2 regions of the Zoogloea sp. GW822-FHT05C07 genome follow, and region 1 is predicted to be linked to the other one. Evidence: predicted binding sites of a transcription regulator. Region 1 holds the regulator's gene; the other holds the start of a gene.
The links. The regulator sigma-54, encoded in region 1, starts transcription at its own class of promoters, with help from an activator protein. The targets are predictions, from matches to a motif close to TGGCACGCTTNCTGCTNA.

Region 1 (5,939 bases):
CCAGACCGCGACCTGCCACTTCGACGGCGACCGGGAAGCGGTGCGCCACCAGGCCGTTGTCTTCGCCCTCGAAGAGCTGCTCCGCCGCTACCGCTGAAGCGCTTCGCCGCCGCCAGGCGCAATGCCAAAAAAGTCATCTGGCATGCGGATTGCAATAATGCTCAGCAATTTCGCTGGACGCCCGCCAGCGACTGTATAAAATACCAGCATCGCCACATGCTTCGTGGCGAAAATTTGCTGCGGCACCTGCGTCCACTCCTACGCAAACTCTGTGCCATAATCTCCAAAACCCTTATCACAAGGATCAAGACAAATGGATGACAACAAGGCCAAGGCCCTCGCCGCTGCCCTTTCGCAGATCGAAAAGCAGTTCGGCAAAGGCTCGATCATGCGCCTCGGTGACGGCGAGGTCGAAAGCGACATCCAGACCGTGTCCACCGGCTCCCTGGGCCTCGACATCGCCCTCGGCATCGGCGGCCTGCCCCGTGGCCGGGTTGTCGAAATCTATGGTCCCGAATCCTCCGGCAAGACCACGCTGACCCTGCAGGTCGTAGCCGAGATGCAGAAGCTCGGCGGCACCGCCGCCTTCATCGACGCCGAACACGCGCTCGACGTCACCTATGCCCAGAAGCTCGGCGTCAATATCGGCGACCTGCTGATCTCCCAGCCGGACACCGGCGAACAGGCCCTCGAGATCGCCGACATGCTGGTGCGTTCCGGCGGCGTGGACGTGGTCATCATCGACTCCGTCGCAGCGCTCACCCCGAAGGCCGAAATCGAAGGCGAGATGGGCGACCAGCTGCCTGGTCTGCAGGCCCGCCTGATGTCCCAGGCCTTGCGCAAGCTCACCGCCAACATCAAGCGCACCAACACGCTGGTGATCTTCATCAACCAGATCCGCATGAAGATCGGCGTGATGTTCGGCAGCCCGGAAACCACCACCGGCGGCAACGCGCTCAAGTTCTACGCATCCGTGCGCATGGACATCCGCCGCATCGGCACCATCAAGAAGAACGACGAGGTGATCGGCTCCGAGACCAAGGTGAAGGTCGTCAAGAACAAGGTCGCCCCGCCGTTCCGCGAAACCCTGTTCGACATCCTGTACGGCGAAGGCACCTCCCGCGAAGGCGAGATCATCGATCTGGGCGTCCAGCACAAGTTCGTCGACAAGTCCGGCGCCTGGTACGCCTACAACGGCGAGAAGATCGGCCAGGGCAAGGACAACGCCCGCGAGTTCCTGAAGACCAACCCGCACATCGCCCGCGAGATCGAGAACAAGATCCGCGTAGCGGTCGGCCTGCCCGAGATGGCCGCGGTGGCTCCGGCAGCCGCAGCGGCGGCCTGACGAAGCGGCCCCGGACGGCACGCCGATGACTGCAAGCCTGCATGAGCGCGCGCTACGCTGCCTGGCCCAGCGGGAACACTCCCGCGTGGAGCTGGCGCGCAAGCTCGGCACGCTCGGCAGCCACGAGGAGGTCGATGCCGAGCTCAACCGCCTCGTAGACCTCGGCCTGCTGTCCGATGCCCGTTTTGCCGACGCCTACGTGCGCGCCAAGGCCAGCCGCTTCGGTGCCGCCCGCCTGAAACTGGAACTGAGCCGCCGCGGGGTATCCTCCGAACTGATCGGCGACGCGATCGCGGAAAACACCGCTGAGAGCGAATTCGAACGGGCACGCGACATCCACCGCCGAAAATTCTCCACGCCGCCCGCAGACGCGCGAGAATGGGCACGGCAGGCGAGATTCCTTCAAGGTCGCGGCTTTTCCACCGAAATCATTCGTAGAGTCCTGAAAGAACACCCCGGCGATGAGCCTGCTTAAAGTCAGCAACCTGCGCAAGAAGTACAAGGCCCGCACGGTCGTTCACGACGTTTCCTTCAACGTCGGCAGTGGCGAGGTCGTCGGCCTGCTCGGCCCCAATGGCGCCGGCAAGACCACCTGCTTCTACATGATCGTCGGCCTGGTGGCCGCCGACGGCGGCGAGATCACCCTCGACGACGAGGTGCTGACCCATCGCCCGATCCACCAGCGCGCGCGCCTGGGGCTGTCCTACCTGCCGCAGGAGATGAGTGTCTTCCGCAAGCTGACGGTGGCCGAGAACATCCAGGCTGTGCTCGAGCTGCAGAGCCTATCCAAGGCCCAGATCGCCAGCCGCCTCGACGAATTGCTGAACGAGCTGGGCATCGAGCACCTGCGCGACAGTACCGCCATCTCCCTGTCCGGCGGTGAGCGCCGTCGCTGCGAGATCGCCCGCGCCCTGGCCACCGCCCCCCGCCTGATCCTGCTCGACGAGCCCTTCGCCGGCGTCGACCCGATCGCCGTCATCGACATCCAGAAGATCATCCGCTTCCTGAAGGACAAGGGGATCGGTGTGCTGATCACCGACCACAACGTCCGTGAAACCCTCGGCATCTGCGATCGTGCCTTCATCATCAACGCCGGCGAGGTGCTGGCCAGCGGCCGCCCGGACGAGATCGTTCACAACGAACAGGTCCGCCAGGTATACCTCGGCGAGCACTTCAGGCTCTGAGGCCCGATACGACTCATGAAGCCCAGCCTTCAGCTCAAACTCTCCCAGCATCTCGCGCTGACGCCCCAGCTGCAGCAGTCCATCAAGCTGCTGCAGTTGTCGACCCTCGAACTCAACCAGGAGATCGAGAAGATCCTCCTGGAAAACCCCATGCTCGAGCGGGAGGAGCCCGAGGGCGACCTCGGCTCGAGCCGCGTCGAGGCGCCCGGCCCCGTGGCGCCGGCGGGCAGCGAAGCCGCCCACGAGCGCGAGCAGGAGCAATCCCGGGAGGCGGAACGCGAGCGCGAGCCGGACCACGATTTCGACGGCAGCGGCGAAGCCGGCGAATGGGCTGCGGCGGGTAGCGGCGGGCAGCGCGACGACGACGACGAGACCGACTTCCAGGAGTTCCAGGCCGCCGTGCCATCCCTGCGCGACCACCTGGACGCTCAGGTCGCCCTGACCCCGCTGTCCGACCGGGACAGGGCGCTGGTGCGCTTCCTCATCGAGGCCCTCGACGACGACGGCTACCTCAGCCAGGATCTGGCTGACCTGCTGCCGCTGCTGCCCCCCGAGCTGGAAATCGAGCTCGACGATCTCAAGATCGCGCTGCGCCAGATCCAGAGCCTGGACCCGGCCGGCATCGGCGCCCAGGACGTGGGCCAGTGCCTGGCCTTGCAGCTGCATACCCAGCCCCCCGGCGAAGCCCGCGACCTGGCCATCGCCATCGTCAGCGAACACCTCGAACTGCTGGCTGCCCGCGACTTCCTGAAGATCAAGCGCGCCCTGCGCTGCAGCGACGACACGCTGCGCGAGGCCCATGCGCTGATCCTCAGCCTCAACCCGCGCCCCGGCGCCCAGTTCTCCCAGGCCGACACCCGCTATGTGGTCCCCGACGTGGTGGTCCGCAAGATGCGTAACAACTGGGTCGTCAGCCTCAATCCCGACGCGATGCCGCGCCTGCGCATCAACCAGCTGTATGCCCAGATCCTGCGCGACAACCGCGGCGCCAGCGGTTCCCTGTCCAGCCACCTGCAGGAAGCACGCTGGCTGATCAAGAACGTGCAGCAGCGTTTCGACACCATCCAGCGGGTTTCGCAAGCGATCGTTGACCGCCAGCGCCAGTTCTTCGATTATGGCGATGTGGCAATGCGACCGCTGACCCTGCGGGAAATTGCCGAACAACTGGATCTACACGAATCCACCGTTTCGCGGGTGACCACCCAAAAGTACATGGCCACACCGCGGGGCATTTTCGAGTTCAAGTATTTTTTCGGCAGTCACGTTGCCACCGACAGCGGTGGGGCTGCTTCCTCGACGGCGATTCGGGCGCTGATTCGCCAGCTCGTGGGAGCGGAAGACAAGAAGAAACCCTTGTCCGACGCCAAGATTGCCGAGTTGTTGGGCCAGCAGGGTATCGTCGTGGCTCGTCGGACAATTGCAAAATACCGCGAGTCCCTCGATATTCCGCCGGTCAGTCTGCGCAAAACCATCTGACAGAAAGGTAGCAACCATGAACCTCAACATCACGGGGCATCACGTCGAAGTTACGCCGGCCATCCGCGAGTACGTCACGAGCAAGCTGGACCGCGTGATCCGTCACTTCGACAACGTCACCAGCGTCGGCGTGATCCTCTCGGTGGAAAAGCTGCGTCAGAAGGCCGAAGTTACCGTGCACGTGCGCGGCAAGGACATCTTCGTCGAGAACGAAGATGCCGACATGTACGCAGCCATCGACGGGCTGATCGACAAGCTCGACCGCCAGGTCCTGAAGTACAAGGACAAGACCAGCGACCACGGTCACGACTCCCTGAAGCAACACCTCGCCGAGTCCTGATTCCCGGCGTCGCGTAATACCCTTTTCCCCGGGACCGTTGTGGCTATAATGCGCCCCAATTGACACAACGGCCCCGGCGGCCTCCGCCTCCGGATCTTCCTGAATCGCCTTTCACCGGCAACCTGTGTCGGCCCGTTCCGCACACGGGAGAGTCCTCGCATGAACCTCATCGCCAAACTTCTGCCGCCGACCAACGTGGTCGTCGGACTCGAGGCGAGCAGCAAGAAGCGCGCTTTCGAGCAAGCCGGCCTGCTGTTCGAGAACAACCACGGCATCGGCCGCAGCACAGTCTTCGACAGCCTGTTTGCCCGCGAGAAGCTCGGCTCGACCGGCCTCGGCCAGGGCATCGCCATTCCCCACGGCCGCATCAAGGGCCTCAAGGAGGCGCTGGGTGCCTTCATCCGCCTCGCCGAGCCGGTACCCTTCGACGCCCCCGACGGACGCCCCGTGTCGATGCTGTTCGTGCTGCTGGTTCCCGAGCAGGCCAACGAGCACCATCTGCAACTGCTGTCCGAACTGGCCCAGATGTTCAGCGACCGCAGCTTCCGTGAACAGCTGATGAGCGCGCCCGATGCCCAGGCCGCCCACACCCTTTTCGCCCAATGGGGCAGCCATGCGTCAGACGACAGTCAGCCGGCTGTTTGACGACAACCTGGAGCGCCTGCGGCTGCGCCACATCTGCGGCAGCCTGGCGACCCGCATTTCGGTCTCCGAAGACCGCATCTGGCCTGCCGACATGGTCGGCCACCTCAACCTGATCCACCCGGACCGCCTGCAAATCCTCGGCTCCTCCGAGATGGCCTGGGCCCGCCGCCAGACCCGCGAGAAGGTCATCCACCACGTCCGGGAGATCCTCTCCTACGCCCCGCCGGCACTCATCGTCGCCGACGACGAGGAGATTCCGAGCAGCATCCGCACGCTGTGTGCGAACGAGGACATCGCCCTCTTCGCCAGCCCGCTGCCGTCCGCCAACGTCATCGACCTGCTGCGCAGCTACCTGTCGCGCCAGCTGGCCGAAAGGGTCGCTCTGCACGGGGTGCTGATGGACGTGCTGGGCCTTGGCGTGTTCATCACCGGCGACTCCGGCGCTGGCAAATCCGAACTGGCGCTGGAACTGATCTCCCGCGGCCACGGCCTGGTGGCCGACGACATCGTCGAGTTCTCGCGCATCGCCCCGACCGTGCTGGAGGGGCGCTGCCCCGAACTGCTGCAGGACGTCATCGAGGTGCGCGGCCTCGGCATCCTCAACATCCGTACGATCTTCGGCGAAACGGCCTGCCGGCGGAAGATGAAGCTCAAGCTGGTGGTCCATCTGCAACGCCGCCAGCCGGGCCAGGAAGACCCGCTACGCCTGACCCTCGACGGCGAGCAGCAACCCATCCTCGGCGTGCCGGTACGCCGCGTCGTGCTGCCGGTTGCGGCCGGCCGCAACCTCGCCGTGCTGCTCGAGGCCGCCGTGCGTTCGACGATCCTGCTGCTGCGCGGCATCGACTCGACGCAGGAATTCGTCGACCGCCAGCGTCGCGCAATGGAAGAGAGCGGCTTCTAGCCGCCGTTGACACAACTCGTCGCAAACGACGTGTTGGCGGGCCTT
Region 2 (5,939 bases), 2.3 Mb from region 1:
CCGGTGATGCTGCCGGACCTGGGCGGCAGCCTGGACGGGCATTTCGACCCGGCGGGCTTCTCTACCCTGTCGCGCGGCGGCGTGTCGCGCATCGACGTGGCGACGATGGGCAAATCCATCGCCACGCTGGCCGTCGGTCCGTCCGTCTTCACCGCTGCGGATCGGCTGAAAGCCCGCACCGGCGTGCCGGATCACCGCTTCGACGGGCTGATGGGGCTGGCGCCATGCGATGCCTTCACCGAGGTGCTGGCCGGGCTTTCCGGGCGCTCCGTACCCGACAGGATCGACAGGCTGCGCGAGCAACTGCTCGATGCGATGGTCGATACCCATTTCGTGCTCGGTGCCTTGCGCCTTGGCGTGGCCGCCGATCCCGACCATCTGGGCATGCTGGCGCACTTCCTGACGGGCGTCGGCATCCACGTGGTCGCCGCGGTGGCTTCGAGCCGTGCGGAAGGGCTGGTGGACCTGCCGGTCGAAGCGGTTGTCGTCGGTGATCTGGAAGACCTGGAGGCGCAGGCCCAGGCGGGCAAAGCCCAGGTGTTGATCGCCAACTCCCATGGCGCGGACCTCGCGGAGAGGCTGCGCGTTCCGCTGCTGCGGGCCGGCTTTCCGCTGTACGACATCTTCGGCGGCGCGGCCCGCAAATGGGTTGGCTACGACGGGAGCCGCCAGGCGCTATTCGATCTGGCTAATCTCGCCAGCACGGCCCGCCCGGAAATCGCGCCGTATCGCTCCTTCTACGGAAAGGAGCGCCCCCCGGAAATGGACAGGAGCGCACCCGCCGCCGTGTCCGGCGCATCAACACTTCTCGGCTGAAGGAGATCCCATGTTACGTATTGCATTTGCCTCAACGGACCAGCAAAAGGTCGACCTGCATTTCGGTGCGGCCGATCGCCTGGTCCTGTTCGACGTGGAGCCCGGGCGGGCCAGCCTCATCGGCGTCGGAGAGTTCATCAAGGTGGAAATGAAGGGCAGCAACAAGGACAAGGGGCTGCCGCGGGAATTGCAGGGCATGGCCCTTCTGCCGTCGCAGCCCTACGCCCCCGCACCTGAAGACGTGTTGCCTCCGCCGGACAAACCACCGGAAGACAAGGTGATCGCCAAGCTGGACTTCCTGAAGGGCTGTGCGGCGGTCTATGCCGCGTCCATCGGTGCATCGTCGATCCGCCGCCTGATGGCCCTCGACGTGCAACCGATCATCGTGGATAACGGCCACGAGATCATGGACTTGCTGAACGAAGTGAGCTTTGCGCTGCACTACGGCGGACTGGCCTGGGTGGACCGCGCCGTGGCGAGGCTGGAGAAATCGCCCGACCGTTTCGACACTCTTGCGGAAGGGGATTGGGACGCGGAATCGACCGCCCTGAATCCCACCGTGATCCATCAACTGATTACCTCGATGGACGATTTAGCCTGACCGGTCTTCCCGCGGGGACGTGCCATCTGCCGCAACCGGGGAGCGCTCGGAGCCTTGCCGGATAAATGGACTCTTGGGTTGTCCATTTATCCGGCCTTTTTCATTTCAGGGTTTGATGCTTTTTGCGCCGCTCGCACAGAGGCGAACGCGGGCCGGATGGCTTCGTACTCAAACGAACGGCTTGATTTGCGGAAATTGAATTTCCAATTCAGAAAGGGGCGAAAACAAAAGGAAAACGGTAGAAAAATAATAATGGCATGCCCCTTGCTGATCAATTTTCGCCAGTCTTCATTCAATCAAACGGGGTAATAGAAATGAGCAAGAAACTGCGTCAATGCGCCATTTACGGCAAAGGCGGTATCGGCAAATCCACCACCACCCAGAACCTGGTCGCGGCGCTTGCCGAGGCCGGCAAGCGTGTGCTGATCGTCGGCTGCGATCCGAAGGCCGACTCGACCCGCCTGATCCTGCACAGCAAGGCCCAGACGACGGTCATGCACCTGGCCGCCGAGGCCGGCTCGGTCGAGGACCTGGAACTCGAAGACGTGCTGCAGACCGGCTTCGGTGACGTGAAGTGCGTCGAATCCGGCGGCCCGGAACCCGGCGTCGGTTGCGCTGGCCGTGGCGTCATCACCGCCATCAACTTCCTGGAAGAAGAAGGCGCCTACGACGAGGACCTGGATTTCGTGTTCTACGACGTGCTCGGCGATGTGGTGTGCGGCGGCTTCGCCATGCCCATCCGCGAGAACAAGGCCCAGGAAATCTACATCGTCTGCTCCGGCGAAATGATGGCCATGTACGCCGCCAACAACATCGCCAAGGGCATCGTGAAATATGCCAACTCCGGCAGCGTGCGCCTGGGCGGCCTGATCTGCAACAGCCGCAAGACCGACCGCGAAGACGAGCTGATCATGGCCCTGGCCGAGCGCTTGGGCACCCAGATGATCCACTTCGTGCCGCGCGACAACGTTGTGCAGCACGCCGAAATCCGCCGCATGACCGTCATCGAGTACGACCCGAGCGCGAAGCAGGCCGACGAGTACCGCGCGCTGGCCCGCAAGGTGATCGACAACACCAAGCTGGTAATCCCGACGCCGCTGGAAATGGATGGCCTCGAAGAGTTGCTGATGGAGTTCGGCATCATGGAGCAGGAGGACGAGTCCATCGTCGGCAAGACCGCCGCCGAACTGGCCGTCGCCTGACGACGACGTTTCATTCACCGGGTCCGGCGGGTGCGCGGCCTTTCGGCCCCGACACCTGCCGGACCTCCGCCTGGAGTTCGCCATGGCCATGATGATCGATCCGGATGCGTGCAGCCTGTGCGGCGACTGCAAGCCGGTCTGTCCAACCCGCTCGGTACTGAAGAAGAGCGGCATCTATTCCATCAACCCCGAAACCTGCACCGAATGCGATGGCGATCCAGCCTGTCTTGCCGAATGCGCGTCCGGCGCCATCACTCCGGTGTAGGGACCGCAGCATGACGTCCAGACTTTCGGCGGACCTCGCGCTGCGTATCGGCCTGGCTGCAAGGGTGCTATCCGGCGTGGCGGTGGCCGACGTGGTCCAGGCCCTGATCGCGCTGCTGGGGCTTCCGCTGACAGACCGCAAGCTCCGCTCACTGACGGTGGCGCAATTGAGGGCCGCGCCCGGTGGCGTGCTGCTGCAGGTGCCGCGCCCGCAGTTGCGGGAAGCCCTCGCGTTCCTGACAGACCGGGCGACCGTGAACATCATCGACACCACGATCCCGCCGATCCAGCGTTATGAGGACGGCGACATGCCGGGCTCCGTCCGCATCGCCATTGCGTCCGATTCGGGGCTGCAACTGGACGGCTTCTTCAATACCTGTCTGCGCTTCCTTGTCTTCCAGCTGAGCGCGATGGAAATCCGGCTGATCGACGTGCGCGGCACAGCGGCGGCCAAGGCGGCCGACGATGGGAATCGATGGCGGGCGGAGTGCATTGCCGATTGCCACTTGCTGCTGACCGTCGGCGTGGGCACATCCAATGTGGCGCGCCTCATGCGCCTCGGCGTTCATCCGCTGGGTTACGGCAGCCCGATGGCTGCGCCCTGGGCCATGGATCGGATCCAGGAAGTTCTGCAGGGCACGCCGCCACCCTGGCTCGTGAAGGCCGGACGACTCGAGAGGCCGCGACCATTTCCCGTCCATCGTGGATCAAGCCTGCAATAGCATTTATCCGATAGCCCATATCGACCCGTCCCGCCGGAATTGGCGCGACGGGTCTTTTCTATTCTTGGTCTGAGCCTCCTGCGCACAATCGCGAACACCGAATTGTGCTTGGTACGCAGGCGAACGAGAAACATACCCTGGAGATCGACGAGCGGAATTTAATTCTGAAAATTGAAAGGCCAATACTCTGATTTAAATGAAAATTTAATTAAAATCAATTTATTTCAATGGCGTGGCACGCTCAATGCTAATTAAAACTGCCTTCCCGATCGAAAAGCTCTTTTCGTTTCCACTCCGGTCAATCCGGAATCAATTGCAAGGAGAAATGCCATGCCCATGGTCCTGCTCGAATGCGACAAGGACATTCCCGAGCGCCAGAAACACATCTACCTCAAGGCGCCCGACGAGGACACCCGTGAATACCTGCCGATTGCCAACGCGGCGACGATTCCCGGCACCCTGTCCGAGCGCGGTTGCGCCTTCTGCGGCGCCAAGCTGGTGATCGGCGGTGTGCTGAAGGACACCATCCAGATGATCCACGGCCCGCTCGGCTGCGCCTACGACACCTGGCACACCAAGCGCTACCCGACGGACAACGGCCACTTCAACATGAAGTACGTGTGGTCCACCGACATGAAGGAAAGCCACATCGTGTTCGGCGGCGAAAAGCGCCTCGAACAGAGCATGAACGAGGCCTTCGACGAGATGCCGGACATCAAGCGGATGATCGTCTACACCACCTGCCCAACGGCGCTGATCGGCGACGACATCAAGGCGGTGGCCAAGAAAGTCATGAAGGAACGGCCGGACGTGGACATCTTCACCGTCGAATGTCCGGGTTTCTCGGGCGTGTCCCAGTCCAAGGGCCACCATGTGCTCAACATCGGCTGGATCAACGAGAAGGTCGAGACGCTGGAGAAGGAGATCACCAGCGAGTACACGATGAACTTCATCGGCGACTTCAACATCCAGGGCGACACCCAGCTGCTGCAGACCTACTGGGACAAGCTCGGCATCCAGGTGGTTGCCCACTTCACCGGCAACGGCACCTACGACGACCTGCGCTGCATGCACCAGGCCAAGCTCAACGTTGTGAACTGCGCCCGCTCGTCCGGCTACATCGCCAACGAGCTGAAGAAGCGCTACGGCATTCCGCGCCTCGACATAGACTCCTGGGGCTTCAGCTACATGGCCGAGGGCATCCGCAAGATCTGCGCCTTCTTCGGCATCGAGGAGCGCGGTGAGGCGCTGATCGCCGAGGAGGAGGCCAAGTGGAAGCCCAAGCTCGACTGGTACAAAGAGCGCCTGCAGGGCAAGAAGATGGCGATCTGGACCGGCGGCCCGCGCCTGTGGCACTGGACCAAATCGGTGGAGGACGACCTGGGCATCCAGGTGGTGGCCATGTCGTCCAAGTTCGGCCATGAGGAGGATTTCGAGAAGGTCATCGCCCGCGGCCGCGAAGGCACCTATTACATCGACGATGGCAACGAGCTGGAATTCTTCGAGATCATCGACCTGGTCAAGCCGGACGTGATCTTCACGGGTCCGCGGGTTGGCGAGCTGGTCAAGAAGCTGCACATCCCGTACGTGAATGGCCACGGCTACCACAACGGGCCCTACATGGGCTTCGAAGGCTTCGTAAATCTGGCCCGCGACACCTACAACGCGGTCTACAACCCCCTGCGCCACCTGGCCGCCGTCGATATCCGCGACAAGGCCCAGAGCACGCCGGTCATCCTGCGGGAGGCTGCGTGATGCTGGACGACAAGCTCGAGGACGTCTTCAGCTACACGGAGGAACGCTGCCTGTGGCAGTTCTTCTCCCGTACCTGGGACCGCACCGAAAACATCCACGGCGTCGTCGATCAGGCCACGGCCCTGCTCACCGGCAAACCGCCCAAGCGCGATACGCCGATGGAGCGCCTGCACTACGCCGACGGCCGGATCATGGCCGACGACCTGCGGGAGCGCTATCCGTGGGTGCGCGAAGCCGGCGAGGCCGAGATCACCCAGGTGATGGAGAGCCTCAAGGCCCGCCTGCTCGACACCACGATCGCCCGCTCCACCAACCGCGAACTCAATCACCACCTTTATTGAGCACCACCGGGCGGGGCCTCGGCACCTGCCCGCAGCCAAGGGGAATTCTCATGAGTGCATGTGATACGGCCGCCGTGAAGCCGGCCGAAGTGAAACTCGTCCCGAAGGACCGGGGCGGCATCATCAACCCGATGTACGACTGCCAGCCGGCCGGCGCCCAGTTCGCCGGGATCGGCGTCAAGGACTGCATCCCGCTGGTCCATGGCGGCCAGGGCTGCACGATGTTCGTGCGCCTGCT

Region 2: the regulator sigma-54 is predicted to act here: its motif matches at 1,671-1,688, upstream of nifH (nitrogenase iron protein).

Annotation. Positions count from the first base shown of each region.
Region 1 covers NZ_CM179510.1:2,747,197-2,753,135, reverse strand. The annotation lists gene pncC (nicotinamide-nucleotide amidase) at 1-97, shown strand, start outside; gene AC3QL2_RS12960 (hypothetical protein) at 88-246, opposite strand; gene recA (recombinase RecA) at 314-1,345, shown strand; gene recX (recombination regulator RecX) at 1,371-1,820, shown strand; gene lptB (LPS export ABC transporter ATP-binding protein) at 1,807-2,529, shown strand; gene AC3QL2_RS12940 (RNA polymerase factor sigma-54) at 2,545-4,005, shown strand; gene hpf (ribosome hibernation-promoting factor, HPF/YfiA family) at 4,022-4,345, shown strand; gene ptsN (PTS IIA-like nitrogen regulatory protein PtsN) at 4,505-4,990, shown strand; gene hprK (HPr(Ser) kinase/phosphatase) at 4,959-5,894, shown strand.
Region 2 covers NZ_CM179510.1:5,052,512-5,058,450, forward strand. The annotation lists gene nifN (nitrogenase iron-molybdenum cofactor biosynthesis protein NifN) at 1-816, shown strand, start outside; gene AC3QL2_RS23240 (NifB/NifX family molybdenum-iron cluster-binding protein) at 827-1,417, shown strand; gene nifH (nitrogenase iron protein) at 1,732-2,619, shown strand; gene AC3QL2_RS23250 (4Fe-4S dicluster domain-containing protein) at 2,702-2,884, shown strand; gene AC3QL2_RS23255 (dinitrogenase iron-molybdenum cofactor N-terminal domain-containing protein) at 2,895-3,605, shown strand; gene vnfD (nitrogenase vanadium-iron protein, alpha chain) at 3,936-5,360, shown strand; gene vnfG (V-containing nitrogenase subunit delta) at 5,360-5,701, shown strand; gene vnfK (V-containing nitrogenase subunit beta) at 5,752-5,939, shown strand, end outside.